3 regions of the Citrobacter amalonaticus genome follow, and region 3 is predicted to be linked to each of the others. Evidence: predicted binding sites of a transcription regulator. Region 3 holds the regulator's gene; each other region holds the start of a gene.
The links. Region 3 encodes LexA, which represses DNA repair genes until DNA is damaged. Its sites were predicted from a motif close to TNCTGTATGTACATACAGNA; they were not measured.
Positions count from the first base shown of each region.

Region 1 (10,980 bases), 570 kb from region 3:
GAGGTATTGATAGGTGAAGTCAACTTTCGGGTTGAGCACACGAATTACACCAGCCTGCGCCAGTTGCGCAGGTTTTTTTTTGCTATTACGCCAATCTGTAACAGTAAGCGATAATTTACACAACTGGTTGCATTTCCCTTCATTCCTTTGCGTTTTCTCGCTGGCGAAGCGGTCATGTACCGACCACAATCAAGATCCCAGAGGTATTGATTGGTGAGATTATTCGGTACGCTCTTCGTACCCTGTCTCTTGCACCAACCTGCGCGGATGCGCAGGTTTTTTTTCGCCCCGAGTTTACTGTCGCTCCTGTTGCCTTGTTCGTGTAATCTGCCACCATTATTTTACCGAATCGTGCGCAAAGGGAGTTGAAATGTTATTTGGCTTTTTCCGTAACCTGTGCCGCGTGCTCTATCGGGTACGCGTGACGGGGGATATGCAGGCGTTGCAGGGAGAGCGCGTCTTAATCACCCCCAACCATGTCTCGTTTATCGACGGCATTCTGCTGGCGTTATTTTTACCGGTACGTCCGGTATTTGCGGTTTACACCTCGATTAGTCAGCAGTGGTACATGCGCTGGTTAACCTCGCTGATCGATTTTGTGCCGCTCGACCCAACGAAGCCGATGGCGATTAAACATCTGGTTCGGCTGATCGAGCAGGGTCGCCCGGTGGTGATTTTCCCTGAGGGACGCATTTCGGTGAGCGGCTCGCTGATGAAAATCTATGACGGCGCCGGATTCGTCGCCGCGAAATCCGGCGCGACGCTGGTGCCGGTACGGATTGAAGGTGCAGAACTCACCCATTTCAGCCGTCTGAAAGGGCTGGTGAAACGCCGCTTCTTTCCGCAGATCCATTTGCATGTTTTACCACCGACCCATCTGCCTATGCCCGATGCGCCGCGCGCGCGCGATCGCCGTAAAATCGCCGGTGAAATGCTGCATCAGAAAATGATGGAAGCACGGATGGCGGTGCGTCCGCGCGAAACGTTGTATGAATCGCTGCTGGCGGCGAAGTACCGTTATGGTGCGGGCAAGCACTGTATTGAAGACATCAACTTCAAGCCGGACAGCTACCGACAGTTGCTCACTAAGACGCTGTTTGTCGGGCGTATTCTGGAAAAATACAGCGCGGAAGGTGAAAAAATTGGCCTGATGCTGCCCAATGCCGCGATCAGCGCGGCGGTGATTTTCGGCGCAGTGTCTCGCCGTCGTATCCCGGCAATGATGAACTACACGGCGGGCGTCAAAGGGCTGACCAGCGCCATCACCGCTGCGGAAATCAAAACCATTTTTACCTCCCGCCAGTTCCTGGATAAAGGCAAACTCTGGCACCTGCCTGAGCAATTGACGCAGGTTCGCTGGGTCTATCTGGAAGATCTCAAAGCCGACGTGACCACGGCGGACAAGCTGTGGATCTTTGCGCACCTGCTGATGCCGCATCGGGCGCAGGTCAAGCAGCAGCCGGAAGAGGCGGCGGTGATCCTCTTTACCTCGGGTTCCGAAGGTCATCCCAAAGGGGTGGTGCATAGCCACAAGAGCCTGCTGGCTAACGTCGAGCAGATTAAAACCATTGCTGACTTCACCGCCAATGACCGTTTTATGTCGGCACTGCCGCTGTTTCACTCGTTCGGTCTGACGGTAGGGCTGTTTACGCCGCTGCTCACCGGTGCTGACGTGTTCCTCTATCCCAGTCCGTTGCATTATCGCATTGTGCCGGAACTGGTTTATGACCGGAACTGCACGGTGCTGTTCGGTACCTCCACGTTCCTCGGTAACTATGCGCGTTTTGCCAATCCGTATGATTTCTATCGTCTGCGCTATGTGGTGGCGGGCGCGGAGAAACTCCAGGAGAGTACAAAACAGCTCTGGCAGGACAAGTTTGGTCTGCGCATTCTCGAAGGTTATGGCGTGACGGAATGTGCGCCAGTGGTTTCGATTAACGTCCCGATGGCGGCGAAGCCTGGTACCGTTGGGCGGATCCTGCCCGGTATGGACGCGCGTCTGCTGGCGATCCCCGGTATTGAAGAGGGCGGTCGTTTGCAGTTGAAAGGGCCAAACATCATGAACGGTTATCTGCGCGTGGAAAAACCGGGCGTGCTGGAGGTGCCGATGGCGGAAAACGCCGCCGGAGAACTGGAGCGCGGCTGGTATGACACCGGCGATATCGTGCGCGTTGATGAGCAAGGATTCGTGCAAATTCAGGGCCGCGCCAAACGCTTTGCGAAAATTGCCGGTGAAATGGTCTCACTGGAGATGGTTGAGCAACTGGCGCTCGGCGTGTCACCGGAAAAAATGCACGCGACGGCGATCAAGAGCGATGCCAGCAAAGGCGAAGCGCTGGTGCTCTTTACCACCGATAGCGAGCTGACGCGTGATGTGTTACAGCAGTATGCCCGTGCGCACGGCGTGCCAGAACTGGCGGTGCCGCGCGATATCCGTTACCTGAAGCAACTCCCGTTACTCGGCAGCGGTAAGCCGGATTTCGTGACGCTGAAAAGCTGGGTTGATGATCCGGAAAAACAAAATGCCTGAGTCAGTACATACCAATACCTCTGTCTGGTCGAAAGGGATGATGTCGGTTATCGCGGCGCAGTTTCTCTCTGCGTTTGGCGATAACGCCCTGTTGTTTGCCACGCTGGCGCTGCTGAAGGAACAGTTCTATCCGGACTGGAGCCAGCCGATTCTGCAAATGGTGTTTGTGGGCGCGTACATCCTGTTTGCGCCGTTTGTGGGGCAGATCGCTGACAGCTTTGCCAAAGGCCGGGTGATGATGTTCGCCAACGGACTGAAACTGCTGGGGGCGGCAACGATCTGTTTTGGCTTCAATCCATTTATCGGCTATACGCTGGTGGGGATTGGCGCGGCGGCTTACTCTCCGGCCAAATACGGCATTCTGGGGGAACTGACTACTGGCGATAAGCTGGTGAAAGCGAACGGCCTGATGGAGGCATCCACTATTGCGGCGATCCTGCTCGGCTCGGTGGCGGGCGGCGTGCTGGCCGACTGGCATGTTATTGCCGCGCTGGTTGCCTGTGCGCTGGCCTACGCCGGTGCAGTGGTGGCGAACCTGTCTATTCCCAAACTGGCTGCCGCTCGTCCCGGGCAGTCCTGGCATCTGGTGAAGATGACCCGCAGTTTCTTCTGCGCCTGCGTTTCACTGTGGCGCAACGGCGAAACGCGTTTCTCGCTGGTGGGCACCAGTCTGTTCTGGGGCGCGGGAGTCACGCTGCGTTTTCTGCTGGTACTGTGGGTGCCGGTGGCGTTAGGCATTACCGATAACGCTACGCCAACCTACCTGAACGCGATGGTCGCGATCGGTATTGTGGCCGGGGCCGGAGCTGCAGCCAGACTGGTAACGCTGGATACCGTGGTGCGCTGCATGCCAGCGGGGATCCTGATTGGCGTCGTGGTGCTGATTTTTTCTCTGCAACATGCGCTGTTGCCTGCCTATGCGCTGCTGATGCTGATCGGTGTGCTGGGCGGTTTCTTTGTGGTGCCGCTGAATGCGCTGTTGCAGGAGCGCGGTAAAAAGAGCGTCGGCGCGGGTAATGCGATCGCGGTACAGAATCTCGGTGAGAACAGCGCGATGCTGTTGATGCTGGGGCTCTACTCGCTGGCGGTGTGGGTAGGGATTCCGGTTGTCGCCGTGGGTATCGGTTTTGGCGGTCTGTTTGCGCTGGCGATAGCGGCGCTATGGATCTGGCAGCGCCGCCAGGCATAATCAACGCGCCGGAATTCCTCCGGCGCGCTTCTGTTACGGTGCGGGATAGGTGTAAACCTGATGCACCGCTTCAATCTCTGCCAACACCTCTTCGCTTAACGTCAGATGCAAGCTCTCGACGTTGGTTTTCAGCTGTTCCATGGTGGTGGCGCCAAGCAGTGTGCTGGCAACAAACGGTTGATAACGAACGAACGCCAGCGCCATCTGCGCCGGATCGAGGTTATGCCGTCTGGCGATATCGACATACGCCGCCACGGCTTTTTGCGTCTGCTCACCGCTGTAGCGGGTAAAGCGGCTAAACAGCGTATTGCGCGCACCGGCAGGTTTCGCGCCGTTCAGGTATTTTCCGGTCAGCGTGCCAAATCCCAGACAGGAATAGGCCAGCAGTTCAACGCCTTCGTACTGGCTTACTTCCGCCAGCCCCACTTCAAAGCTGCGGTTGACCAGGCTGTAAGGGTTCTGGATGGTGACAATGCGCGGCAGGTCATGCTTATCCGCCAGATGCAGATAGCGCATCACGCCAAAGGCCGTTTCATTCGAGACACCGATGTAGCGGATTTTGCCCGCCCGCTGGAACTCAGCCAGCGCATCCAGCGTATCCAGTAGCGACACCACCGGTGCGGCGTCGCTCCAGCTGTAGCCGAGCTTGCCAAAACAGTTGGTCGGGCGCTGCGGCCAGTGAACCTGGTAGAGGTCCAGATAATCGGTTTGCAGACGTTTCAGACTGTCGTGCAGCGCTTCACGAATGTTTTTACGATCCAGTGCCTGATTCGGGCGAATGCTGTTGTCATTATTGCGCGACGGGCCGCTAACTTTAGAGGCGACAATCAGCTTTTCTCGATTGCCATATTTGGCCAGCCAGTTTCCGACGTAAGTTTCGGTGAAACCCTGGGTTTCCGGGCGTGGCGGGACCGGGTACATTTCGGCCACGTCGATCAGGTTAATGCCGTTGGCAACGGCATAGTTGAGCTGTGCATGTGCGTCGGCTTCGCTATTTTGTTCACCAAACGTCATTGTGCCCAGCCCCAGTGTACTGACTTCAAGCGAGCTGTGGGGTATACGGTGATATTGCATAGCCGTTTCCTTTTTATAATCACGACATAAGGATTATAAAAATGGCTGAGGGAAGGGAAAAAGGGAAGAAAAATTGTTAAGGCCAGCAGCGCGGCTGACCTCAACCTTCAACGTTCAATGATTTGAGAAACGTCGTCGCGGTTAATTTGCATGGCGTTGCCCTGCTGGTCGTGGTAGCTCACCAGACCGGTATCGTCATCAATCTCGGGTTTGCCGTCGGTCAGGATCATCCGACCATCTTTGGTCGCCATGACATAATCGCTGCTACAGCCGGAAACAGCAAAAGCCAGTCCTACTGCGGAAATTATCACTGCCCATTTTTTCATCCATTTATCCTCACGTGGCCTGCGTCTGATAACAGTCTAGTAATAACCTGAAGTTGTGGGCAGGAAAAGCAGGAAAATCTTAATCTGAGAGGAGAAAAGGTGAGATATTCGCTCCCCGCAGGGAGCGAAAAGGGCAATTACAGTGGGTTCTTTTTGTTTCGTAACAAGTTCAGGCTCTCGACCGCAATCGAGAAGAACATGGCGAAATAGATGTAACCCTTCGGCACGTGAACGTCGAAGCTTTCCAGTATCAGGGTGAAGCCCACCAGAATCAGAAACGACAGCGCCAGCATCTTCACGGAGGGGTGTCTGTCGACAAACTCGCCGATAGGACGCGCCGCAAACATCATTACGCCAACGGCAATCACCACCGCCGCCATCATGATGAACAGATGATCGGACAAGCCCACCGCCGTGATCACCGAGTCCAGACTGAAGATGATGTCGAGCAGCATGATCTGCACGATGGCCCCCAGAAAGGAGGTGACGCGCATGTTCATCCCTTCTTCTTCACCTTCAATGGATTCGTGGATCTCCTTACTCGCTTTCCAGATCAGGAACAATCCGCCGAGCAGAAGGATCAGGTCACGGGCGGAAATGGCTTCACCAAACACCTCGAACAGCGGATTGGTCAGCCGGGTCACCCAGGCGATGGAGGCCAGCAGCGCCAGCCGCATAATCATCGCCGCCGCCAGACCGAGACGACGGGCATGCGCACGTTGCGCAGTCGGGAGTTTTGCCACCACCAGAGAGAGGAAAATAATATTATCGATCCCAAGCACGATCTCCAGCAGCGTCAGCGTACCGAGCGCAAGCCAGGCGTTAGGATCGGTTATCCATGCAAATAACATTGAACAAAGTCCTGCCAAAAAAAGAAACGCTAATTATATGCTTCCCGGACACCAGGCGAAAGTCTAACGCTGTTGTAACAAAAAGTGGCGTTCCAGCAGGGCACGTGTGAAGTTCTTTTTCAGGTAGAACCCACGCGGCAACGTCAGTATTGGCTCGCCCTGGGCGCCGATCGCCTCGGTGAGCGCTTTGGCGTTTGCCGCCTTCGGTCGCAGTTGTAAAAATTCGCCATGGCGGGCGGTGATACGTTCAACCTGACCGAGCACAATCATGTCCATTAATTCTTCCCAGTCGAGCCGTAACTGACGATCTTCTTCTTCATCAGGGCTCCACAGTACCGGCGATCCCACCCGCCGCTGTGCGAGAGGAATGCTGCGCTCGCCTTCCACCGGGATCCACAGCACCCGCTTCAGTTTGTGCCGTACGTGACTGGTTTCCCACGTCACGCCGCTGTTTCCGGTCAGCGGTGCAACGCAGACAAAGGTGGTTTCAAGCGGCCGCCCGAGGCTATCCACAGGAATGGTTTTCAACTCGACGCCTAATGCGGCGAAATCCTGTTCAGGCTTACTTCCGGCGCTGGCCCCCAGCCAGAGTTCCAGCAACACGCCGATCCAGCCTTTGTCCCGCTTGAGATCGTTCGGTGCAACAATACCTGCCATCGCCGCCAGTTCGCCCAGCGAATAGCCCGAAAGCTGCTGCGCTTGCTGGAGCAGAAGGGCTTCAGATTCCGGTGGAAAGCGTAAAGGATGGAGTCCGGACATGGCGTCACACCTTAGGTGAAAAAATGAACAAGGATTTTATACCGTGAGAAAGAAGTTTATCGTTTTCCACATGTGATATTCAATGCCATGATTTATATTGGTTTTTAGTTTCTGATGTCACGTGTTGCGCAACGTAAGAATGGGTTTTCCATTTCTGGTCACTGAATTTAAACAGGATCTTACACCATGTTATCCACAGAAAGATGGGATAACTGTGAAAAACCTCGACTACTGTTTCGATTTACAGCCTTGACGTGCGACGAAAATCGAATTTTCACACAATTTGTGTTTAACTTATTGGCACAATCTGTGGATAAAGTCGGCGCTGTTCGATCTTTCATCAGCCTGAAGATCCTCAGTGTGATGGCTATCACTTTTTTGCCTGGTTATCACTGAAAGTAGCCAGTAAGCTCATGAATAAAAGAAAATATTTTTTTCACTCTATCGCCTGGTTATTCGGACTGTTCCGGGTTTTCCCGGAGTAATTCCGTACTTCTTCACAACTCTATCCACAGAAAAGGTGAATAAAATCGCCCAAATGGGTGAGTGTCTGTTTATAACTTTGTCTTTAACTGTGAGTTATTCAATTGTTATTAGATGCACACCGCCGTAACTCAGTGGTTTACCGTCTGTCAGGAGTGTGAAACAATCATTCTCATATAAGGTTTATGTTGAGGTAGTCCGGTGATTGATGACGATGGCTACCGCCCAAATGTAGGTATCGTAATTTGTAATCGTCAGGGGCAAGTGATGTGGGCCCGGCGGTTTGGTCAGCACTCCTGGCAGTTCCCACAGGGTGGGATAAATCCAGGAGAATCAGCAGAACAGGCGATGTACCGGGAACTGTTTGAAGAAGTAGGGTTAAGCCGTAAAGATGTGCGAATCCTTGCCTCTACTCGCAACTGGTTGCGTTACAAGTTACCGAAACGTTTGGTGCGTTGGGATACAAAGCCGGTGTGTATCGGCCAGAAACAAAAGTGGTTTCTTTTGCAGTTGATGAGCGGGGACGCGGAAATCAATATGCAAACCAGCAGCACTCCTGAGTTTGACGGCTGGCGTTGGGTAAGTTACTGGTACCCGGTCCGGCAAGTGGTTTCATTTAAACGCGATGTCTACCGCAGGGTGATGAAAGAGTTCGCAAGTGTTGTGATGGCGCTTCAGGAAGCGACGCCGAAGCCGCAAAATACACCTGCTTATCGACGTAAAAGAGGTTAAGCCACGCAAATTATGCTCACCCGCCTGCGCGAAATAGTCGAAAAGGTGGCCAGTGCTCCGCGTCTTAATGAAGCGCTGAATATTCTGGTTACTGACATCTGTCTTGCGATGGATACAGAGGTCTGCTCGGTTTATCTGGCCGATCATGACCGGCGTTGTTATTACCTCATGGCGACGCGGGGGCTTAAAAAACCGCGCGGTCGTACTGTCGCACTCGCGTTTGATGAAGGTATCGTCGGCCTGGTTGGCAGGCTGGCGGAACCTATCAACCTCGCTGATGCGCAAAAACATCCCAGTTTTAAATACATCCCCTCGGTAAAAGAAGAACGCTTTCGCGCCTTCCTTGGGGTGCCAATCATTCAGCGTCGTCAACTGCTGGGTGTCCTCGTTGTACAGCAGCGCGAACTGCGCCAGTACGATGAAAGCGAAGAATCTTTCCTGGTGACGCTCGCCACGCAGATGGCGGCGATCCTGTCACAATCTCAGCTTACCGCCCTGTTCGGCCAGTATCGCCAGACGCGTATTCGCGCGCTACCGGCGGCGCCGGGTGTGGCGATCGCCGAAGGCTGGCAGGATGCGACGCTACCGCTGATGGAGCAGGTATATCAGGCCTCGACGCTGGATCCCGCTCTGGAGCGTGAGCGCCTCACCGGCGCGCTGGAAGAGGCGGCAAATGAGTTTCGCCGTTACAGCAAGCGGTTTGCCGCTGGCGCACAGAAAGAGACCGCCGCGATATTCGATCTCTATTCGCACTTGCTTTCCGATGCCCGTCTGCGACGTGAGCTGTTTACCGAGGTCGATAACGGCTCGGTGGCGGAGTGGGCGGTCAAAACGATCATCGAAAAGTTTGCCGAACAGTTTGCCGCGCTGAGCGACAACTATCTCAAAGAGCGTGCGGGCGACCTGCGTGCGCTGGGCCAACGCCTGCTGTTCCATCTCGATGATTCCATACAAGGGCCAAATGCGTGGCCAGAACGCTTCGTGCTGGTGGCTGACGAACTCTCCGCCACGACGCTAGCGGAACTGCCGCAGGACCGGCTGGCGGGCGTTGTTGTGCGCGACGGGGCGGCCAACTCCCATGCCGCGATCATGGTCCGTGCCCTGGGCATTCCCACCGTGATGGGCGCCGATATTCAGCCGTCGGTGCTGCACCGGCGTACGCTGGTGGTGGATGGCTACCGCGGTGAGCTGCTGGTCGATCCTGAACCGGTATTGATCCAGGAATATCAGCGGCTTATCAGCGAAGAGAATGAGCTTAGCCGGCTGGCGGAAGATGACGTCAATTTACCCGCACAGCTGAAAAGCGGTGAGCGGGTCAAAGTTATGCTGAACGCGGGGCTCAGCCCGGAGCATGAAGAAAAGCTGGGCAGTCGTATTGACGGCATTGGCCTGTATCGCACCGAAATCCCCTTTATGCTGCAAAGCGGTTTCCCTTCTGAAGAGGAGCAGGTGGCGCAGTATCAGGGCATGTTGCAGATGTTTAACGACAAGCCGGTGACGTTGCGAACGCTGGACGTTGGCGCGGACAAACAGTTGCCGTACATGCCAATCAGCGAGGAGAATCCCTGCCTGGGCTGGCGGGGGATCCGCATTACGCTCGATCAGCCGGAGATCTTCCTTGTCCAGGTGCGGGCGATGCTGCGCGCCAATGCGGCGACGGGCAACCTGAGTATTCTGCTGCCGATGGTAACCAGTATTGATGAGGTGGATGAAGCGCGCCGCCTGATTGAACGTGCGGGCCGCGAAGTGGAAGAGATGATTGGGTATGCGATCCCGAAACCGCGTATCGGCATCATGCTGGAAGTGCCGTCGATGGTCTTTATGCTGCCGAATCTGGCGAGTCGTATCGACTTTATCTCCGTCGGGACTAACGATCTGACCCAGTACGTGCTGGCGGTGGATCGCAACAATACGCGCGTTGCCAGCATCTACGACAGTCTGCATCCGGGGATGTTACGTGCGCTGTCGATGATTGCGCAGGAAGCCGAGCGCAGTGATATTGACCTGCGCGTGTGCGGCGAAATGGCGGGCGATCCGATGTGTGTCACCATCCTGATTGGACTGGGTTTCCGCCATCTTTCAATGAACGGTCGTTCCGTGGCGCGCGTAAAATACCTGCTGCGCCGCATTGATTACGAAGAGGCAAAAATCCTTGCCCAACGCAGCCTTGAGGCGCAACTGGCAACGGAAGTGCGCCATCAGGTGGCGGCGTTTATGGAGCGTCGCGGCATGGGCGGCCTGATTCGCGGGGGGTTGTAAAAGCGCTATACAGATCTTTTACATCTTCCCGACAGCCTCACAGAACCTCGTATGCTATCATTCGCTCCTTTGGAGCGCCTGTAAGCAGTGGGTGCGCATATCGCTCGCTGAGTTTTTTCAGCGAAATAACAAGAACTTGTGGTGACAGATGACCAGTAGCTATCTGCATTTTCCGGAATTCGATCCGGTCATTTTCTCAATTGGACCCGTCGCACTTCACTGGTACGGCTTAATGTATCTGGTTGGCTTCATTTTCGCGATGTGGCTGGCGACGCGCCGAGCCAACCGTCCGGGCAGCGGCTGGACCAAAAATGAAGTCGAAAACTTACTCTATGCAGGTTTCCTCGGGGTCTTCCTCGGGGGGCGTATTGGCTACGTGCTGTTCTATAACTTCCCGCTGTTCCTGGATAATCCGCTGTACCTGTTCCGCGTCTGGGATGGGGGCATGTCCTTCCACGGTGGTTTGATTGGTGTGATTCTGGTGATGATCATTTTCGCCAAACGCACGAAGCGCAGTTTCTTCCAGGTCTCTGATTTTATTGCGCCGCTGATCCCGTTTGGCCTGGGGGCCGGGCGTCTGGGCAACTTTATCAACGGTGAACTGTGGGGGCGTGTCGACCCGAATTTCTCTTACTCCATGCTGTTTCCAGGGTCGCGCACTGAAGATATTCTGTTGCTGCAAACCAACCCGCAATGGCAATCTATTTTTGATACCTACGGCTCTCTACCGCGCCACGCGTCTCAGCTCTATGAGATGGCGCTCGAAGGCGTAGTGCT
Region 1 covers NZ_CP014015.2:890,935-901,914, reverse strand. Annotated here, with positions in the region: gene AL479_RS23995 (hypothetical protein) at 1-189, opposite strand, end outside; gene aas (bifunctional acyl-ACP--phospholipid O-acyltransferase/long-chain-fatty-acid--ACP ligase) at 371-2,530, shown strand; gene lplT (lysophospholipid transporter LplT) at 2,523-3,719, shown strand; gene AL479_RS04320 (NADP(H)-dependent aldo-keto reductase) at 3,753-4,793, opposite strand; gene ygdR (lipoprotein YgdR) at 4,901-5,119, opposite strand; gene AL479_RS04310 (TerC family protein) at 5,257-5,970, opposite strand; gene mutH (DNA mismatch repair endonuclease MutH) at 6,034-6,729, opposite strand; gene rppH (RNA pyrophosphohydrolase) at 7,414-7,944, shown strand; gene ptsP (phosphoenolpyruvate--protein phosphotransferase) at 7,957-10,203, shown strand; gene lgt (prolipoprotein diacylglyceryl transferase) at 10,352-10,980, shown strand, end outside.
Region 1: the regulator LexA is predicted to act here: its motif matches at 6,959-6,978, upstream of mutH (DNA mismatch repair endonuclease MutH).

Region 2 (10,980 bases), 1.5 Mb from region 3:
ACCGAGCGTCGGACCGTTCTGGAACGGAACGTTAAGCGGGAAGTGCCGACGACCAATTTCCACACCTGGCGTGGAGGTTGGGATTAACGCACAGGTGATCCCCAGTTCTTCATCGCCGCCCAGCAGTTTATCCGGGTCGGAGAGTTTAAACGCCAGCCCCAGGACGGTGGCGATAGGCGCGAGAGTGATGTAACGCTTGTTCCAGGTCAGACGCATCCCCAGCACCTGCTGGCCTTGCCACTCACCCATACAGACAATACCGGTATCCGGAATGGCGCCCGCATCGGAACCCGCTTCCGGGCTGGTCAGCGCAAAGCAAGGGATCTCCTGACCGCGCGCCAGGCGAGGCAGGTAATGGTCTTTCTGCTCTTGTGTACCGTAATGTTGCAACAGCTCGCCTGGGCCTAAGGAGTTCGGCACGCCCACGGTAATCGCCAGGATCCCGGAGACGCCGGAGAGTTTTTGCAGCACGCGAGACTGGGCGTAAGCAGAGAATTCCAGCCCGCCGTACTCTTTCTTAATGATCATCGCGAAGAAGCGATGCTCTTTCAGAAACGCCCACAGTTCCGGCGGCAGATCGGCCAGCTCGTGGGTGATCTGGAAGTCGTTCGCCATGCGGCACGCTTCTTCCACCGGGCCGTCGATGAACGCCTGCTCTTCGGCGGTCAGACGCGGCTGCGGATAGTTGTGCAGTTTTTTCCAGTCCGGATTGCCCTGAAACAGATCGCCTTCCCACCAGGTGGTACCGGCATCAATCGCTTCTTTCTCTGTACGCGACATCGGCGGCATTACCTTACGGAAGCCGCGGAACACCGGTGCGGAGATCATCGACTTACGCATTGGCGTAAAGTTGAATGGCACGAGGATAATGGCCAGAGGTACCAGCAGCCAGACGGACCACAGTCCGACAGCGCCAAGCGCCGCCGTCCAGACGAGCAAAATCAGGCTGCTGAGAAATAAGCTCACGCGGTGATAAAACAGCGCGCCGAGCAGAACGACCGTAGCGAGAATACTCAAAATCATCATAACGAAAAGCTCCCTTGCTTGTAGGAGGTCTGACCACTTGTGATGTTATGGTTGTAGTGGATGTGAAATCTTTTAGCAATGCGTTTACAAAATAATTACAACAAAGCTCACATTGTTGCCGTTTTCTGCGGCACGAAAAATCAAAAGCCGTCGCCATTGGTGTGGCTTATGCTTCTCGCTGCCAGTGCTATCCGGTACACTGCATCCTGTCATTTACATTCATGCTGAAGGATATCCTCATGTACCAGGATCTTATTCGTAACGAACTGAACGAAGCGGCGGAAACGCTGGCTAATTTTTTAAAAGATGACGCCAATATTCACGCCATTCAGCGCGCGGCGGTCCTGCTGGCAGACAGTTTTAAAGCGGGTGGTAAGGTACTCTCCTGCGGTAACGGCGGCTCTCATTGTGACGCCATGCACTTTGCAGAAGAGCTGACAGGGCGTTATCGCGAAAACCGTCCGGGCTATCCGGCCATTGCGATTTCCGACGTCAGCCACATCTCTTGCGTCAGCAATGATTTCGGTTACGACTACGTCTTTTCTCGTTATGTGGAAGCGGTAGGGCGCGAAGGCGATGTGCTGTTAGGCATTTCGACTTCTGGCAATTCTGCTAACGTGATCAAAGCCATCGCCGCGGCACGCGAAAAGGGGATGAAAGTGATCACCCTGACCGGTAAAGATGGCGGCAAAATGGCCGGTACTGCCGATATCGAAATCCGCGTTCCGCATTTCGGTTATGCTGACCGTATTCAGGAAATTCATATTAAAGTGATTCATATCCTGATTCAGCTGATCGAAAAAGAGATGGTTAAGTAAGTCTTCGCCGGGGGCTAACGCCCCCGCTGTTGTGGAGGTGATGTATGTGCGAACTGCTCGGGATGAGCGCCAATGTGCCGACCGATATCTGCTTTAGTTTTACCGGGCTGGTTCAGCGAGGAGGGGGAACCGGGCCGCACAAAGACGGCTGGGGCATCACCTTCTATGAAGGCAAAGGCTGCCGGACGTTTAAAGATCCGCAACCCAGCTTTAATTCCCCCATCGCCAGACTGGTACAGGACTACCCGATCAAATCCTGTTCGGTGATTGCCCATATTCGCCAGGCGAACCGGGGTGAAGTGGCGCTGGAGAACACCCATCCCTTCACGCGTGAACTGTGGGGCCGCAACTGGACCTACGCGCACAACGGGCAGCTTTCCGGCTATAAAACGCTGGAAACCGGCAATTTTCGCCCGGTTGGTGAAACCGACAGCGAAAAGGCGTTCTGCTGGTTGCTGCACAAACTCACTCAGCGCTACCCGCGTACGCCGGGCAATATGACGGCGGTGTTCAGGTATATCGCGACGCTGGCGGGCGTACTGCGTGAGAAGGGGGTCTTTAACATGCTGTTGTCAGATGGCCGCTACGTGATGGCATTCTGCTCAACGAATCTGTTCTGGATTACTCGTCGCGCGCCGTTTGGTGTAGCGACGCTGCTGGATCAGGATGTGGAAATTGACTTCAGTTCAGAGACCACACCTAATGATGTGGTCACCGTCATTGCCACGCAACCGCTGACAGGCAACGAAACCTGGCAAAAGATTATGCCAGGCGAGTGGGCGTTATTTTGTCTCGGGGAGCGTGTAGTTTGACGCCAGCTGCGGCTGAACCACTTCGTGACTCAACGGTTTGCTGACGACATAGCGGCCATCGACAACCGACACGGTCGGTGGCTTGCGGGTCTGCTCAAAGTAATCGTATCCCGGTTTTAACTGCGACCAGAACTCTTTGTAATAGGAATACTTGTGGCGTTGCATGTTGGCATCAGTCATGCGGAAGGGATAAATACTGACCTGCACACTCGACTGACCAAAGACCAACGCGCCGGTAACAAACTGGAAAATCTCATCAATACCGCTGTCGGTCATGGCGTAACAGCCAACCGAGACGCAGGCACCGTGAATCATCAGGTATTTGCCTTCATAACCATGAGCGCGGTCATAGGCGTTGGGGAAGCCAATATTAATGGCTTTATAAAAGCGGCTGTCAGGTTTGAGCTGGCTGCGCTGGACGTTATAAAAACCTTCCGGACTTTTAAAATCGCCCTGGCGTTGTTTTGGACCTAATCCGCCGGAGTAATTACAAATTTTATAGCTGTCGAGAAGTTGATACTGCTCGCCCATCTTGACGTAGAGATCAAGCGCGCGCTCTTCCTTGAAGATCTGAATATAGACCGGCGATCCCATCAATTGCTGCTTATACTCTTTGCTGATAGGTGTTGTGGAGCTATTGCTACTCAGCAAGCCGGCGAATGACACGCACGGGATCAAAAGCATCGCAATAAATAATGCGATTTTACGCATACTGCTTGTTCCTTGATAAAACGATTGCACACGCCAGAACGGCAAATAATAAGATCCCCAAATCGGACTAATCTGGATTTGGAACGCTCACATTAACACCACGACAGTTTTTCGCAAGCCCCTCGTGGTGCGTTTACAACTTATACTAAAACGATCTCGGATAGTTCTTTTGTTGCAACCCGTCGAGTTTTACTTTAACGCGTTCTCATTGGCTTCCTATTGCAGAAGGATACTGTATACTTAAACAGTGCTTTGGAGGTGAGTGATGCGTAAAATCATACATGTTGATATGGATTGTTTTTTCGCAGCGGTTGAGATGCGTGACAACCCGGCGCTGCGCGACATTCCTATTGCGATTGGCGGCAGTCGTGAGCGCAGAGGCGTCATCAGTACCGCAAACTATCCTGCCCGTAAATTTGGCGTACGCAGCGCGATGCCGACCGGAATGGCGCTGAAGCTGTGCCCACACCTCACGCTATTACCCGGACGCTACGAAGCCTATAAGGACGCGTCTCGCCAGATTCAGGACATCTTTTCACGCTACACCTCATTAATTGAGCCGCTGTCTCTTGATGAAGCGTATCTGGATGTCACGGAAAGCACGCTTTGTCATGGTTCGGCAACGCTCATCGCCCAGGAGATCCGCCAGACTATCTTCAACGAGCTGCAACTCACCGCCTCCGCGGGCGTGGCGCCGGTAAAGTTTCTGGCCAAGATCGCCTCCGATCTGAATAAGCCCAACGGACAATATGTCATCACGCCAGATGATGTGCCGGCGTTCCTCAAAACGTTGCCGCTGGGGAAAATACCTGGCGTCGGTAAAGTGTCTGCGGCAAAACTGGAAAGCATGGGGCTACGCACCTGCGGTGATGTTCAGCAGTGCGATCTGGCGACATTACTTAAGCGCTTCGGTAAGTTTGGTCGGGTATTGTGGGAGCGCTGCCAGGGAATCGACGAACGGGACGTCAATAATGAACGCTTACGCAAGTCGGTCGGCGTGGAACGCACTATGGCGGAAGATATTCATCAGTGGTCTGATTGTGAAGCGATTATTGAGCGATTATATCCGGAACTTGAGCGGCGACTGGCGAAAGTGAAACCCGATCTGCTCATCGCCCGTCAGGGCGTGAAGCTAAAGTTTAATGATTTTCAGCAAACCACCCAGGAACACGTCTGGCCGCGACTGAATAAAGAAGACCTGATTTCTACCGCGCGTAAAACCTGGGACGAGCGCCGGGGAGGGCGGGGCGTACGTCTGGTGGGGCTGCACGTTACACTGCTTGATCCGCAACTGGAACGGCAGTTATTACTGGGGTTATAACCGCGATGAACATCAGAGAATATAAAGAGAGTGATTTTTTGGCCCTGTGTGAAATATTCCTGCGAGCCGTTCAGGAAACGGCGCGTCGCGATTATTCCGCATCGCAAGTTGCGGCCTGGGCGCAAATTGACGAAGCGACCTGGCGACAAAAGCTTGCCGTCTCTGAAGTACAGGTTGCTGTCGTTGATGAACAACCCGTTGGGTTTATAAGCGTGGCGGGGAACTATATTGATCTGTTATTTGTTGCGCCGGAATTCAATGGTCAGGGGATTGCACATCACTTGTTGAAACCGTGGATTGCGCGGGGTGATGTGTTAACTGTTGATGCCAGTATTACTGCAAAACCCTTTTTTGAACGTCAGGGGTTTCTGGTCGTTGCCTGGCAAAATGTGGAATGTCGGGGGGAATGGTTTGTTAATTATCGGATGCAATATCAGCACGCGTCATAAATGCATTTTGCAAGAACGGGTATGAAAACTGCCGGATGGCGTTTCACTTATCCGGCCTACAAATTTGCTGACAGTTCGTAGGCCGGATAAGGCGCAATGCGCCGCCATTCGGCATTTTTAAAGCATAACGATCGTGACTTACTTCGTCGGAATCGCTTTGAGCAGTTCGGTCAGAAGCGTCCAGTAATGACTGACGCTTTCGATATGCACCTGCTCATCCGGTGAGTGTGGACCGGTAATGGTTGGCCCGATAGAGACCATATCCATATCCGGGTACGGTTTCTTAAACAGACCGCACTCCAGACCCGCGTGGATAATCTGGATGTTTGGCGTTTTGTTGAACAGACGCTGATAAGTTTCGCGCACCAGATGCATCACCGGCGAGTTTGCATCCGGCTGCCAGCCAGGGTAGCTCCCTTTGGCTTCGGTTTTCGCGCCCGCCAGTTTGCCCAGCGAATCCAGCATGCTAACGACATAGTCTTTACCGGTGTCGATCAGCGAACGGATCAGGCAATGGATTTCGACGTTGTCGTCGGTCATGGTGACGACGCCCACGTTCAGTGAGGTTTCAACCACGCCTTTTGCGACGTCGGAATTGCGGATCACACCGTTCGGCGTGGCGTTCAGCAGACGGATAAAGCCATCGCGAGACTGCGTGGTCAGCGCGGCTTTATCGTTCGCGGCGCTCTCCAGCAGAACCACCAGGTTTTTCTCTTTTTCAGCCAGTTCGTTTTTCAGGATGTCCTGATAAGCGTTGACCTGCGCTTTCAGCGCCTCGACGTTGTCCGCCGCAACGGCAACGGTCGCAAAGGCTTCACGCGGAATCGCGTTACGCAGTGTACCGCCGTTGAAATCGACCAGACGCAGATCCAACTCTTCAGCATGACCGGCCAGGAAACGAACCAGCAGTTTGTTCGCATTGCCAAGACCAACGTGGATTTCGCCACCGGAGTGACCGCCTTTCAGCCCTTTGAGAGTCAGCTTAAAGGTCTGGAAACCCGCCGGAACGGCTTCGCGGGTCAGCGGCAGGTTAGAGGTGAAGTCGATCCCGCCCGCGCAACCCATGTAGATCTCACCTTCTTCTTCCGAGTCGGTATTGATCAAAATATCCGCCTGCAGCCAGTTAGCCTGCAGACCAAATGCCCCGTCCATACCCGCTTCTTCGGTCATGGTCAGCAGCACTTCCAGCGGGCCGTGAACGACGCTGTCGTCAGCCAGAACCGCCAATGCGGACGCCATCCCGATGCCGTTATCGGCGCCCAGCGTGGTACCACGCGCTTTCACCCATTCGCCATCAATATAAGGCTGGATTGGATCTTTGGTGAAATCGTGCACAGTGTCGTTGTTTTTCTGCGGCACCATATCCAGGTGCGCCTGCAGAACCACCGGTTTACGGTTTTCCATACCCGCAGTAGCCGGTTTGCGAATCAGGATATTCCCTACCTGGTCGCGCTCTACGTGGAAACCTTTCTCGTTTGCCCAGCCGATGATGTGCTCAGCGAGCTGCTCTTCATGATAGGACGGGTGAGGAATAGAACAGATTTTTGCAAAAATATCCCACAGCGGTTGCGGGGAGAGTTGAGATAATTCAGACACGATAATTCTCCTTGTATACCCGTCATACTTCAGGTTGCATGGGGGTTGGTTTTCCTGCAACGCGAATGATTTAAGGTATCGATGCTCTGCAAACAGGCTTGCAGGTCACAGGGTTAGCAGGTTAATTATTACCACAAGTCTGGCTTGCGAGATGCGCTTGAGAATACCACTTTCTGCGTCCGCTGCGAGTATAAAGCACGTAAAAAGAGGGCCCGATTCCGCGAAACACTGGTTTTTGGTGGCTCAGATCTCTATAATCTCGCGCAACCCATTTCCCCCTTGAACACATTTTAAGCCGTAGATAAACAGGCTGGGACACTTCACATGAGCGAAAAATACGTCGTCACCTGGGACATGCTGCAGATCCATGCACGCAAACTGGCAAACCGCCTGATGCCTTCAGAACAGTGGAAAGGCATTATTGCCGTTAGTCGTGGTGGTCTGGTGCCGGGCGCATTGCTGGCACGTGAACTGGGCATTCGTCATGTCGATACCGTATGCATTTCCAGCTACGATCACGACAACCAGCGTGAACTGAAAATTCTGAAACGCGCTGAAGGCGACGGTGAAGGCTTTATCGTCATTGACGATCTGGTGGATACCGGTGGTACCGCCGTGGCTATCCGTGACATGTATCCCAAAGCGCATTTTGTCACTATCTTCGCCAAACCAGCGGGTCGTCCGTTAGTTGACGATTATGTGATTGATATCCCGCAGGATACCTGGATTGAGCAGCCGTGGGACATGGGCGTGACCTTCGTTCCGCCGATTTCTGGCCGCTAATCTCTGACTTTTTCAACGCCTGGCATTGCCGGGCGTTGTTCTATTTAGCCGGTGTCGGGTTACAATAAGCCTCAGTGAGTACTTCAGGAGGCTGTACGCATGTCACAGGCTAATCTTAGCGAAATCCTGTTCAAACCCCGTTTTAAACATCCCGAAACGTCGACCCTTGTCCGCCGTTTTAATGCCGGGACGCAGCCGCCTGTGCAATCGGCGCTGGATGGCAAGAACGTTCCCCACTGGTATCGCATGATTAACCGCCTGATGTGGATCTGGCGCGGGGTGGATCCGCGAGAAATTCTTGATGTTCAGGCGCGCATCGTGATGAGTGACGCCGAGCGCACCGATGCCGAGCTTTACGATACGGTGATTGGTTACCGTGGCGGCAACTGGATTTATGAATGGGCGAAGCAGGCGATGGACTGGCAGCAGAAAGCCTGCCAGGAAACGGATCCTGAGCGCAGTGGCCGCTACTGGCTGCACGCCTCGACGCTGTACAACATCGCCGCCTATCCCCACCTGAAAGGGGACGATCTGGCGGAGCAGGCGCAGGCGTTAGCCAACCGCGCTTATGAGGAAGCCGCGCAGCGACTGCCCGGTACGCTGCGCGAGATGGAGTTCTCGGTACCCGGCGGCTCTCCCGTTACCGGGTTCTTGCATATGCCAAAAGGCGATGGCCCGTTCCCGACGGTGCTCATGTGCGGCGGTCTGGATTCGATGCAAACCGATTACTACACCCTGTATGAGCGCTATTTCGCGCCGCGCGGCATCGCTATGCTGACGCTGGACATGCCTTCCGTCGGTTTCTCGTCAAAGTGGAAGCTCTCTCAGGACTCCAGTTTGCTGCATCAGCATGTGCTGAAAGCGTTGGCAAATGTGCCGTGGGTGGATCATACCCGGGTGGCGGCGTTCGGATTCCGTTTTGGCGCCAACGTGGCGGTGCGTCTGGCCTATCTTGAATCGCCGCGTCTGAAAGCGGTGGCCTGTCTCGGTCCGGTTGTGCATGCGTTGTTGAGCGACCCGCTGCGTCAGGGAGCGGTACCGGAAATGTATCTTGACGTTCTGGCGAGCCGACTGGGGATGCACGATGCGTCCGATGAAGCGCTGCGCGTGGAGCTCAATCGCTACTCGCTGAAGGTACAGGGACTGCTTGGCAGACGTTGCCCGACGCCAATGCTGTCGGGCTTCTGGAAGAACGATCCGTTCAGTCCGGAAGAGGAGTCGCGTTTAATCACCTCTTCATCTTCTGACGGTAAGCTGTTGGAGATTCCATTCAATCCGGTGTATCGCAATTTTGACAACGCGCTACAGGAAATCGCCCGCTGGATTGAAAAGAGATTGTGTTAATAATTTGCTAAATTCTACTGTTTTGGTAAAACAGTTGCTTCACAACAGGAGATCGCAATGACGTTACCGAGTGGACACCCGAAGAGCAGATTGATCAAGAAATTCACCGCGCTTGGCCCCTATATCCGGGAAGGAAAGTGCGAAGATAATCGATTTTTTTTCGATTGTCTGGCCGTTTGCGTCAACGTGAAGCCCGCGCCTGAACTGCGCGAATTCTGGGGCTGGTGGATGGAGCTGGAAGCACAGGAAAAGCGTTTTACCTATAGCTACAAATTTGGTCTGTTTGACAAAGCGGGCGACTGGACGACTGTGACGATCAAAGATAAAGAAGTGGTTGAGCGACTGGAATATACCCTGCGTGAGTTTCATGAGAAGTTGCGTGAGCTGTTAAACACGCTGCATCTGTCACTGGAACCCGCAGACGATTTCCGTGATGAGCCGGTGAAGCTAACGGCGTAATCCAAAAAAGAAGCCGGATGAATCATCCGGCTTCTCTGTTTTGTTCGCCGGATAAGTCAGACTATCCGGACCATTCTGGCATCAGAACTGATAGGTCATACCCAGCGCCACGATGTCATCGCTGTTGACGCCCAGTTTGTTGTTATCATCAATCTGGTTGATTTTATAATCAACAAACGCCGACATATTCTTGTTGAAATAATAGGTCGCGCCGACATCAATATATTTCACGATATCTTCATCACCAATACCTTCAATATCTTTGCCTTTCGACTGAACGTAACCGATGGACGGGCGCAGGCCGAAATCAAACTGATATTGTGCGACGGCTTCGAAGTTTTGCGCTTTGTTGGCAAAACCACCGGAAATCGGCGCCATGTTGCGGGTTTCAGAATAGATGGTCGCCAGATAGATGTCGTTGCCATCGTATTTCAGACCGGTCGCCCAACCTTCAGCATTCTGGCCATGGCCGCGTGCCTGCTGGTTTTGCTCATTAGTACGGTCAGAGTTGGCGTAGGCGCCAATGATCGCGAAATCGCTGCCGCCGAAGTCGTAGCTCAGTGATGTCCCGAATCCGTCACCGTTCTGTTTCTTCACGTCACGGTCTTCGTTTTTGCCCTGATATTGCAGGGTCATGTTTAGACCGTCGATCACGCCGAAGAAGTCGGTATTACGGTATGTCGCCAGGCCGCTGGCGCGTTTAGTCATAAAGTTATCGGTCTGCGCCAGGCCGTCACCACCAAATTCCGGGAACATATCGGTCCAGGCGGCAACGTCATACAGTGCGCCCAGGTTACGACCGTAATCGAAAGAGCCGATATCTTTCAGCTTGACCCCGGCGAACGCCAGACGCGTTTTCTGACCGGATTCGCTTTCGGTTTTGTTGCCCGCAAATTCCGCTTCCCAACGACCGTAGCCGGTCAGTTGATCGTTAATCTGCGTTTCGCCTTTAAAACCAAAGCGGACATAGGTCTGGTCGCCGTCTTTGTCATCATTATCGCTGAAGTAGTGCATCGCTTTGACTTTGCCATACACATCCAGTTTATTCCCGTCTTTGTTAAACACTTCCGCTGCCTGCACGGATGCCGATGCCACAATACCCATCACCACTAATGCCAGAGTGCTCTTTTTCATTTTCAGTCCTGATTTAAAGTACGCGCTAATATTTACTGGGTGTGATCCCCGTTGAAAGACAGGAGGGGTTTTATCGCTCTGGGGTGAAGGTTTTATGACAAAGTAAGAATAATTTTAAAAAAGGATGTTTTTCTGTTTCGGTAATAAAAACGTCAAACATTGCCGCTACGCTTGCTGATCCAGCACAACAAAATTTCATGCTTTGTGCGCTGCTTGTTGGCAACCGGGACCAGTCCTGCTAAAACGTTCGTTTACTATCATTTTCCCTATTTTGAACGGCAGAGAATCATGAGTGACAGCCAGACGCTGGTGGTAAAACTCGGCACCAGTGTGCTAACGGGCGGATCGCGCCGCCTTAACCGTGCCCACATCGTAGAACTTGTTCGTCAGTGCGCGCAGCTGCATGCCGCAGGACATCGTATTGTTATTGTCACGTCGGGCGCTATCGCCGCCGGGCGTGAACACCTGGGGTATCCGGAACTGCCTGCAACGATTGCCACCAAGCAGCTGCTGGCGGCAGTCGGGCA
Region 2 covers NZ_CP014015.2:2,937,218-2,948,197, forward strand. Annotated here, with positions in the region: gene fadE (acyl-CoA dehydrogenase FadE) at 1-1,026, opposite strand, end outside; gene lpcA (D-sedoheptulose 7-phosphate isomerase) at 1,266-1,844, shown strand; gene AL479_RS14180 (class II glutamine amidotransferase) at 1,889-2,656, shown strand; gene dpaA (peptidoglycan meso-diaminopimelic acid protein amidase) at 2,627-3,367, opposite strand; gene dinB (DNA polymerase IV) at 3,633-4,688, shown strand; gene AL479_RS14195 (GNAT family N-acetyltransferase) at 4,685-5,137, shown strand; gene pepD (cytosol nonspecific dipeptidase) at 5,276-6,733, opposite strand; gene gpt (xanthine phosphoribosyltransferase) at 7,058-7,516, shown strand; gene frsA (esterase FrsA) at 7,616-8,860, shown strand; gene crl (sigma factor-binding protein Crl) at 8,918-9,319, shown strand; gene phoE (phosphoporin PhoE) at 9,401-10,453, opposite strand; gene proB (glutamate 5-kinase) at 10,742-10,980, shown strand, end outside.
Region 2: the regulator LexA is predicted to act here: its motif matches at 3,598-3,617, upstream of dinB (DNA polymerase IV).

Region 3 (10,980 bases):
ACTACGGTCGTGCGAACAAAACGGACGGTTACAGCTATGCCGACGGCGCCACTAAAGATGGCTGGATGTTCACCGCTGAACATACGCAGAGCATGCTGAAAGGCTACAACAAGTTTGTCGTTCAGTACGCCACCGATGCAATGACGACTCAGGGTAAAGGGATCCCGCAGGGCTCCTTCACGGGTAACAGCTACAACCCTGATACGGGAATTGGCGTCGTTAACAACGAAATCAACAACAACGGTAGTCTGGTGCGCATCCTCGACCACGGTGCAATCTCTCTGGGCGACCGTTGGGACCTGATGTACGTCGGTATGTATCAGGATATCGACCGTGACGATAACAACGGGTCAACCTGGTACACCGTAGGCGTACGTCCGATGTTCAAATGGACACCGATCATGAGTACCCTGATGGAAGTCGGCTACGACAACGTGAAGTCTCAGCGTACCGACGACACCAACAACCAGTACAAAATCACCCTGGCGCAACAGTGGCAGGCTGGCGACAGCATCTGGTCTCGTCCGGCTATCCGTGTCTTCGCGACCTACGCGAAGTGGGATGAGAAATGGGGTTACGACAACGGCATCGCCTACAGCGATACCAGCGCGCATACCTTCAGCCGTGGCGACAACGATGAGTGGTCCTTCGGTGCTCAGATGGAAATCTGGTGGTAATCCAGCACTAACCTGACGTAACGAGGGGCGAAAGCCCCTCCCAAACTGCTGCAATGCCCGATGGCGCAAGCTTATCGGGCCTACGGCACCAGTTTGTAGGCCGGATAAGGCGTCCGCCGCCATCCGGCATAATCTGGTTTAGCGCGCTATTGCCTGGCCACCGCTGAACCCATGCTTTCTGAGGTGATAACAATGAAAATGAAGAAAAGTCTCGTCGCCCTTTGTTTATCCGCAGGGTTAGTTGCCAGTGCGCCGGGTATCAGCCTGGCTGACGTTAACTATGTGCCGCAAAATACCAGTGCGGCACCCGCCATTCCGACCGCAGCGCTCCAGCAGTTAACCTGGACGCCGGTTGACCAGTCCAACACGCAAACGACACCGCTTTCGACCGGCGGTCAGCGTCTTGATGTCGCGGGCATCTCCGGTCCGGTTGCCGCCTACAGCGTGCCGGCGAACATCGGGGAGCTAAACATAACGCTCACCAGCGAAGTGAACAAACAAACCAGCGTCTTTGCGCCCAACGTCCTGATCCTCGATCAGAACATGACGCCTTCTGCGTTCTTCCCCAGCAGCTATTTCACCTACCAAGAGCCGGGCGTGATGAGCGCGGATCGTCTGGAAGGGGTGATGCGCCTGACGCCAGCGCTGGGCCAGCAGAAACTCTATGTTCTGGTCTTTACGACCGAGAAAGATCTCCAGCAGACCACCAAACTGCTGGATCCAGCGAAAGCCTATGCCAAAGGCGTGGGTAACTCTGTTCCAGATATTCCGGATCCGATCGCCCGCCATACCACCGATGGCCTGCTGAAGCTGAAAGTGAAAACCAACAGCAGCTCCAGCGTGCTGGTAGGGCCGCTGTTTGGTTCTTCCGGCCCTGGTCCGGTGACGGTGGGCAATACTGCTGCGCCTGCGCCGACCTATGCTGCACCGGTTGCCGCGCCGGTGGCTGCACCTGCGCCCGCGAAGAAAAGCGAGCCGATGTTGAACGACACCGAAAGCTACTTTAACAAAGCGATTAAAGACGCCGTTGCCAAAGGCGACGTTGATAAAGCGCTGAAACTGCTTGATGAAGCTGAACGTCTGGGATCAACATCTGCCCGTTCCACCTTTATCAGCAGTGTAAAAGGCAAGGGGTAATCTTCTCCCCACATTGCTGATTTGCAACAACTGGTGCGTCATCTGGCGCACCTTTTTTTTAGCATTTCCTGCGACTTGTTACACTTCTGTTGCGCAACAGATCACTTAATTATGTTTCCATCTTCCGTAAGCGCTTTTCTGCGATACAATGCCTTTCAGTTATGAAACGGAGAGTCAGGCATGTCACACCCCGCGTTAACGCAACTGCGTGCGCTGCGCTATTTTGAAGAGATTCCCGCCCTGGATCCAGAACAGCTCGACTGGCTGCTACTGGAAGATTCCATGACAAAACGTTTTGAGCAACAGGGAAAACGGGTCACGGTGACCCTGATCAGGGAGGGATTTGTCGGTCAAAATGAGGTGATGGAAGAGCTGACACGACTGCCAAAAGAATCCCGCTACTGGCTGCGTGAAATCCTGTTATGTGCCGATGATGAACCCTGGCTGGCTGGACGCACCGTGGTGCCTGAATCCACGCTGTCCGGCCCCGAACTGGCCTTACAAAACTTAGGCAAAACCCCGCTGGGGCGTTATCTGTTTACATCATCGACGTTGACCCGAGATTTTATTGAGATTGGTTGTGATGCCGGGCTGTGGGGACGTCGTTCCCGCCTGCGACTGAGCGGTAAGCCGCTGATGCTGACCGAACTGTTTTTACCTGCATCGCCGTTGTACTAAGAGGAAAATAAAATGGAGTGGAGTCTGACGCAAAATAAGCTGCTGGCGTTTCACCGCTTGATGCGTACGGATAAGCCCATCGGCGCCTTATTGCTACTCTGGCCGACGCTGTGGGCACTGTGGGTGGCGACCCCTGGCGTCCCTCAAGGGTGGATTCTGGCGGTGTTTGTCGCCGGGGTCTGGTTGATGCGTGCCGCCGGATGCGTGGTCAATGACTATGCCGATCGAAAATTTGACGGGCACGTAAAACGTACGGCGAACCGCCCATTGCCCAGCGGCGCGGTGACGGAGAAAGAGGCCCGGACGCTGTTTGTCATACTGGTGGTGCTCTCTTTCCTGCTGGTGCTGACGCTCAATACCATGACCATTCTGCTGTCGATTGCGGCACTGGCACTGGCGTGGGTCTATCCGTTTATGAAGCGCTACACTCACCTGCCGCAGGTGGTGCTGGGGGCGGCGTTTGGCTGGTCGATCCCGATGGCCTTTGCGGCGGTGAGTGAGTCGGTACCGTTGAGCTGCTGGCTGATGTTCCTGGCCAATATCCTGTGGGCAGTGGCCTACGACACGCAGTACGCGATGGTTGATCGCGATGACGATCTGAAAATCGGTATTAAATCGACGGCCATTCTGTTTGGCGAACATGACAAGCTGATCATCGGTATCTTGCAGGTGGCGGTGCTGGCGCTGATGGCGCTGATTGGCTGGCTGAACGGCCTGGGGCTGGGCTATTACTGGTCTGTGCTGGTCGCTGGCGCGCTGTTTGTTTATCAACAGAAACTGATTGCCAACCGCGAGCGCGAAGCCTGCTTTAAAGCGTTTATGAACAATAACTACGTCGGGCTGGTGCTGTTCATTGGTCTGGCGATGAGTTACTGGCACTTATAAAGCATCTTGCCCGATGGCGCTGCGCTTACCAAACCGTAAGCTGATGTAGGCCGGATCAGGCGGAACGCCGCCATCCGGCAATCTGACATAAAAAAAGCCGGTCATGTTGACCGGCTTTTCTATGTATTACTCGCCCTGCGTGGCGCTCTCGATGGTGAGGCGTACATCCGACGTGATGAGTTCCGCCAGCATCTGATACACCTTCATCGTTTCGCCCGGCTCCGCATCGCCGGTATCGCTGATGTAACCCTCGTCACGCAGGGTCAGCACCAGTGAGCTGAACACCGCCTTGTCGAAGAATTCCGGCGCGTTAATACCGTGCAGCACGGACAGACGCTGCGCCACGGTGCGGCTCTCTTTCTCCAGCGTCCCGCGGTTGATCGACGGGTTGGCGCTCAGCAGCCAGAAGGTAATGGCATAACGCTGCAGCGTTTCGCGCGCGCCCGCCGCCAGCAGTTGCAGTGTGCGGGAGTGGGCCGGATTGATATGCAGCTCATCATCCTGAACGGTTATCAGCCCCTGACGCTGCATTTCAGCCGTCAGCGCGTCAATCACGTCTGTCAGCTCATCGCGCTCCCAGCGCAGGAACAGCTCGGCTTTCAGCATCGGGTAGAGCACATCAACGTGTTGCAGCAGCGCTTCGCGGGAAATATGACGATGCTGGGTGACGATCGCTGCCATCAGCGACGGCAACACCAGCATATGCGCGATGTTATTGCGATAGTAGGTCATCAGCACCGCCTGCTCGCGCGGCAGAATGATGATATCGCCAATGGTATCCTTCTCGACTTCGAATTTGTTCATCTGCAACGCGTGATCGATAAGATCGCTGGCGCTGACAGACGGCACGGTCGAATCAGAGGAATACGGCACATTGCGCATCAGATCCAGATAACAGTTGAGCTGCTCGGTCAACTGTTCGCGGGTCAGCGAACGCTGGCGAGAGGCTAGCAGCGCGGTGCAGCACAGGTTCATGGCGTTCGCCGCCCCCGCGTTGTTAATACGCACCATCAGCTCAGCCGCAATCCCGTTCACCGTCGGCGTCAGCCAGGCCGGACGCACTGCTTCGATGGGATCGATAGACTCGCGCCACTCCGGCACGTGGTGATTCAGGTACGTCATCAATGGCATTGGCTCGCCAAAGTTTACGTAGCCCTGACCGAGATTACGCAGCTTGCTCAGACCACGCAGCATCTGCGGCAGACTCTCTTTCTCTTTGGTCGCGCCGCGCAGCTCTTTAGCATAGGTACCCACTTCCATCACGTGCTCGTAACCGATGTAAATCGGTACCAGGGTGATCGGGCGGGTGCCGCCGCGCAGCATCGCCTGAATAGTCATCGACAGCGTGCCGGTTTTCGGGTCCAGTAAACGGCCGGTACGGGAACGACCGCCTTCGACAAAGTATTCAACCGAGTAGCCGCGGCTGAACAGCTCGCCCAGATACTCACGGAAAACGGTGGAATAGAGCTTATTGCCCTTAAAGGTACGACGAATAAAGAACGCGCCCAGGCGGCGGAAGATCGGGCCTGCCGGCCAGAAGTTCAGGTTGATACCCGCAGCGATGTGCGGCGGCACCAGCCCTTGGTGATAGAGCACGTAGGAGAGCAACAGATAGTCCATGTGGCTGCGGTGGCAGGGAACATAAACAATTTCGTGCCCGTCGTGCGCAAGTTGGCGAACGCGTTCTGCGTTGTGAACGTTAATCCCCTGATACAGCCGGTTCCAGGTGAAGCCCAGAATACGGTCGGTCAGGCGAATCATCTCGTAAGAGAAGTTGGCGGCGATCTCTTCCATCAGCGCAATGGCGTTTTGCTGCGCCTTTTCATGGGAGATTTTCTTGCTGCGCGCTTCGTCTTCTACCGCGCGGGCAATCGCTTTGGAGGCCAGCAGCTTGTTGAAGAGATCCTGACGCGCAGGTAAACGCGGCCCCACAGCGGCCAGGCGCTGACGGGCGAAGTGCATACGCGCCACGCGAGCCAGTTTCTGCGCAATGGTTTTATCCGTGCCGTGCTCATCGGCCATTCGGCGCAGAGAGACGGAAGGCGAGAAGCGAACAAAGCTGTCGCGGCCCAGCCAGGAGACGGCAAAGAATTTCTGAATGCCGTTAAGCATGCGCAGCGGCGGGTTAACCTCGCCCTTTTCACGACCCGGAGAGCGTCCAAACATCACCGACACCGGCACCATTTGCACATCCAGATCCGGATTGCTGCGATGCAGGTCGAGGTAGTTATGGAACAGCTTGATGGACTCCTCTTTCGGCGTGTAATAGGTGAAGACACGCGGTCCGCCGTGAATGAACACATAGCGCGGCAACTGTGTGCCATCGATCTCCAGCGGTTCTAACGGGTCGGGGAGATCGTGCGCCAGACATTGTGCGCGCAGCGTCAGCAAGTCCGCTTTGGAGTTGTACGGTAAAACGTACATAATTGGACGAGAGGTATCGAGTCCCAATTCCGGGGCAGGATCCGCCGGAATAGACTTGCTTTTTACCAGTACGCTTAATGGTAAATTCAGGATTTTGTAGTAAATTCGTGGCCAGCCGGACATAAACGATGTAAAGCCTCTGGTTAATAATGCAATTGCGTTGCAAGGATATCAGAAAGTCATGTGAATTTCTGGTCTATCCCGTCATACTTCGCGCCGCGTTGCCCTGACTCGAATTACATGAGTTAACAAGACAATGTCATTGACGCCAATAATGCAAAAAGGTTCTTTTAATGGCTAATAATACCACTGGATTCACCCGAATTATCAAAGCTGCAGGCTATTCCTGGAAAGGTTTTCGCGCCGCGTGGATTAACGAGGCCGCGTTCCGTCAGGAAAGCGTGGCGGCGTTGCTGGCCGTGGCTATCGCCTGCTGGCTGGACGTGGATGCCATTACGCGCGTTCTGCTGATCGGCTCCGTTATGCTGGTCATGATTGTTGAAATCCTGAACAGCGCCATCGAGGCGGTAGTGGACCGTATCGGCTCTGATTATCACGAACTTTCCGGACGCGCAAAAGATATGGGGTCGGCGGCGGTGCTGCTTTCTATCATTGTGGCGTTGATCACCTGGGGACTCCTGTTGTGGCCACATTTTCGCTAACGTTTTTCGACCCTGATTCCATAACAGGCTAAATCTGCTGTCGAATGTGCAGTTTGTGGTTCCAAAATCACCTTTAGCTGTATATACTCACAGCATAACTGTATATACACCCAGGGGGCGGAATGAAAGCGTTAACGGCCAGGCAACAAGAGGTGTTTGATCTCATTCGGGATCACATCAGCCAGACAGGTATGCCACCGACGCGTGCGGAGATCGCACAGCGTTTGGGGTTCCGTTCCCCAAACGCGGCTGAAGAACACCTGAAAGCGCTGGCACGTAAAGGGGCGATTGAAATCGTCTCCGGCGCTTCTCGCGGCATTCGACTGCTGCAAGAAGAAGAGGAAGGGTTACCGCTCATCGGTCGCGTTGCGGCGGGCGAACCGCTGCTGGCGCAGCAGCACATCGAAGGCCATTATCAGGTGGATCCGTCTTTGTTTAAGCCGAACGCCGATTTCCTGTTGCGCGTCAGCGGAATGTCGATGAAAGACATCGGCATTATGGATGGCGATCTGCTGGCGGTACATAAAACCCAGGACGTGCGTAACGGCCAGGTGGTTGTAGCGCGTATCGACGATGAAGTGACGGTCAAGCGCCTGAAAAAACAGGGCAATAAAGTTGAGTTACTGCCCGAAAACAGCGAATTTAAACCTATCCTGGTTGACCTTCGCGAACAGAATTTCACCATCGAAGGATTGGCCGTTGGCGTCATCCGTAACGGTGAATGGCTGTAGTATTCCTGTAGGCCGGATAAGGTGTTTACGCCGCTATCCGGCGCTCTCACCACTCTCGTTATGACCTCTTCTCAGGCTCGTCCCCATGCCGTTTTTTGCTTCTGCTGACAAAGCGCTCTGGCGTCTCGCCTTACCGATGATTTTCTCCAATATCACCGTTCCGCTGCTGGGACTGGTGGATACGGCGGTCATTGGTCACCTGGACAGTCCCGTGTATCTCGGCGGCGTGGCGGTGGGCGCAACTGCAACCAGCTTTCTGTTCATGCTACTGCTCTTCTTACGTATGAGTACCACCGGGCTGACGGCGCAGGCGTTCGGCGCGAAGAATCCTCAGGCGCTGGCGCGGGCTCTGGTGCAACCGCTGATCCTGGCGTTAGGCGCAGGGGCATTGATTGCGATTTTTCGCACGCCGATTATCGACCTGGCGCTACACATTGTCGGCGGCAGCGAAGCGGTGCTGGAACAGGCAAGGCGATTCCTGGCCATTCGCTGGCTGAGCGCGCCGGCGTCGCTGGCGAATCTGGTTCTGCTCGGCTGGTTACTGGGCGTGCAATACGCGCGTGCGCCGGTGATCCTGCTGATTGTCGGCAATATCCTGAACATTGTGCTCGACCTCTGGCTGGTCATGGGGCTGCATATGAACGTGCAGGGGGCCGCGCTGGCGACGGTGATTGCGGAATATGCGACGTTGCTGATCGGTTTGTTGATGGTGCGTAAGGTCTTGCACCTGCGTGGTGTCTCTCTCGCCATGCTCAGGCTGGCCTGGCGTGGAAACTTTCGTCGCCTTCTGGCGCTCAATCGCGACATCATGCTGCGTTCGCTGCTGCTGCAACTCTGTTTTGGCGCCATCACCGTGCTGGGGGCCAGACTGGGTAGCGATATCATCGCCGTGAACGCCGTGTTGATGACGTTGCTGACGTTTACGGCCTATGCGCTGGATGGTTTTGCCTACGCCGTGGAGGCGCATTCCGGTCAGGCCTATGGCGCCCGCGACGGCAGTCAGTTGCTGGAGGTCTGGCGCGCGGCGTGCCGTCAGTCAGGTATTGTCGCACTGCTGTTCTCACTGGTTTATCTGCTCGCGGGCGAACAGATTGTCGCGCTGCTGACATCACTCCCGCAAATCCAGCAACTGGCCGATCGCTATCTGCTCTGGCAAGTGATTTTGCCGTTGGTCGGCGTCTGGTGCTATCTGTTGGATGGTATGTTTATCGGCGCAACGCGGGCGGCTGAAATGCGTAACAGTATGGCGGTCGCGGCTGCCGGGTTTGCGCTGGCGCTGTTGGCGCTCCCCGTGTTGGGTAACCACGGTTTGTGGTTGGCGCTGGCGGTTTTCCTGGCGCTGCGCGGACTGTCATTAGCCTGGATCTGGCGGCGGCACTGGCGGAACGGAACCTGGTTTGCGGCTTCGTGATGGTTAAAGATTCTGAATAGTGAATTTAACCCAGAATCTATGACTACACTTAATCTCACGTCCAGCAGAAAACGAACGCAGTTGGGCGGTTTACTCTCACTATTCACAGCCTGATAAAGAGGACCTTATGATGAATAAAGACGAAGCCGGCGGTAACTGGAAACAATTTAAAGGTAAAGTGAAAGAGCAGTGGGGCAAACTGACCGATGACGATATGACAGTCATTGAAGGTAAGCGTGATCAACTGGTCGGTAAGATTCAGGAACGTTATGGTTACGCGAAAGACCAGGCGGAGAAAGAGGTCGATAGCTGGGAAAAACGCAACGACTATCGCTGGTAAGCCACCCTCATACCCGTGAGTACAAGGATGTACACCCCTCTGTTTGCTTCGGGCGGCATAGCGTGCCGCCCACTTCCTTAACGGGGTTTCTTTTTAACCTGAATCGAATGATCGTGCTGGCACTCGCCAGGGTGACGGCAGGCTTCTACTTCCACGCAGGCTGAACATAATCCGTGTGCTTCAATCACATTGTGGCGCAGGGCAAATCCCATCTTCGCCGCCAGCGTATGCATAATGTCTTCCACGCCCTCCGCGCACTCTTCTTTCACCGCGCCACAGCGGTCGCAGATAAACATCGCGGAAGTATGCGTTGGCTGATCGAACAGGTAGCACAACACGTAGCTGTTGGTGGATTCAACCTTATGCACAAACCCTTGTTCAAGCAGAAAATCGAGTGCGCGATAGACCGTTGGCGGCTTGGCCTGCGGTTCGGATTCACGCAGCAGGTCGAGCAGATCGTACGCGCTAATTGCGCCTTCCTGTAGGCTCATCAGACGCAACACTTCGAGGCGCTGTGGGGTCAGGCGCACATTGCGTTGCGCGCACAGTTTTTCAGCTTGCGCCAGCAACTCTTGCGTTGTGGTCTTTTCCATTGGGCACCTCGGATCGCGTTGAGTAAGAAAACCCTCACTTTATCATGTTCTGGGAGAAACGCCGAGTTCCAGGCCGGAACGTTAAATCGCCTGCTAATCTTTCCCTGATTTACAAACTCTTCTATATATATTGAGGCAAATCACAAAAATAAATGCCCCAACATTAAAATGACAGGGGCAAAACAGGCGACTTTTTCCTTGTTAATCACAGCAATGCTCCAACTCTGTCCGGTTGATACTGGCAGAGACAATTTTCACCTGCGAATAAAATGGGCTTACTGTGAATAAAAATTTGAATCTTTTGGTGGTGGCGATAACGGGCTCGCTGTTGGCGTCTCAAACAGCGAGTGCGGCAAATTCCTGGACAGAAGCGCGGAATGACGCGATGGGCGGAACAGGCGTGGCGTCGGCAAATTATGGCAGCGGTGTCCTCATTAACCCGGCATTGTTGGCGAAGTCACAGCCGGATGATGACATTACGGTGATCTTCCCGGCTATCGGTGGACAGATTTCCGACAAGGATAATCTGCGCGATAAGATTGATGATGTCACCGACGACGTTAACCAATACCGCCGTTCTCTGGACAATATCAACCCTCTCGATCTCTTTGTTCCCGGCAGCGCAGGTTACCGGCAGGTGTCAACTGCCGCAGGCGATCTGGCCGACCAGCTTGAATCCCTGAAAGGGAAAACGGCCAGTGCGAAAGCCGGAGGGGGGCTTGCAGTCAGCATTCCGAATGATGTGTTAGCCGTGGCCTTTGTGGCGAAAGCCAACGCCCGCGCCCGCGTGAGTTCCTCTATCGATCAAGGTGACATTGACACGCTACGCGGCGTTGAAGCGGTGCCATCCAGCATCCTGGCGGTGGATCCCGATAACCTGAAGTCAAAAGGATTTGGCCGTGCCGCTATCGTCTCTGATTACGGTGTGGCGGTGGCGCGACAGTTTGAGCTGGGCGGCGTACCGGTCTCGGTTGGCGTGACGCCAAAGCTGCAAAAGACCTGGCTCTATAACTACACGGTCTCGATTTACGATTTCAACAGCGACGACATTAACAGCAGCCGTTATCGTAACGATGACACCGGCTTTAACATGGATGCCGGTCTGGCTGCGGACTTCGGTGAACACTGGACGGTTGGCCTGAGCGGGCAAAACCTGTTCTCTCGTGATATTGACACAAAAGAGGTGGCGGGCGTTCGTGATACTTACCAGATTCGCCCGCTGGTCACCGCTGGCGTGGCGTGGCAAAACGATCTGCTGACGCTGAGCGCAGACGGTGATCTGACCGAAACCAAAGGCTTCAAAAGCGAGGAAAACTCACAGTATGTCGGCGTTGGCGCGGAAGTCCGACCGCTCGACTGGCTGGCCGTCCGCGCCGGTTATCGTGCTGACGTGAAGGACAATGACAGTAATGTATTCACTGGCGGCGTCGGGTTTGCCCCGT
Region 3 covers NZ_CP014015.2:1,458,656-1,469,635, reverse strand. Annotated here, with positions in the region: gene AL479_RS07065 (maltoporin) at 1-677, shown strand, start outside; gene malM (maltose operon protein MalM) at 870-1,814, shown strand; gene ubiC (chorismate lyase) at 1,995-2,492, shown strand; gene ubiA (4-hydroxybenzoate octaprenyltransferase) at 2,505-3,377, shown strand; gene plsB (glycerol-3-phosphate 1-O-acyltransferase PlsB) at 3,504-5,924, opposite strand; gene AL479_RS07040 (diacylglycerol kinase) at 6,095-6,463, shown strand; gene lexA (transcriptional repressor LexA) at 6,586-7,194, shown strand; gene dinF (MATE family efflux transporter DinF) at 7,280-8,605, shown strand; gene AL479_RS07025 (CsbD family protein) at 8,736-8,945, shown strand; gene zur (zinc uptake transcriptional repressor Zur) at 9,023-9,538, opposite strand; gene traF (conjugal transfer protein TraF) at 9,831-10,980, shown strand, end outside.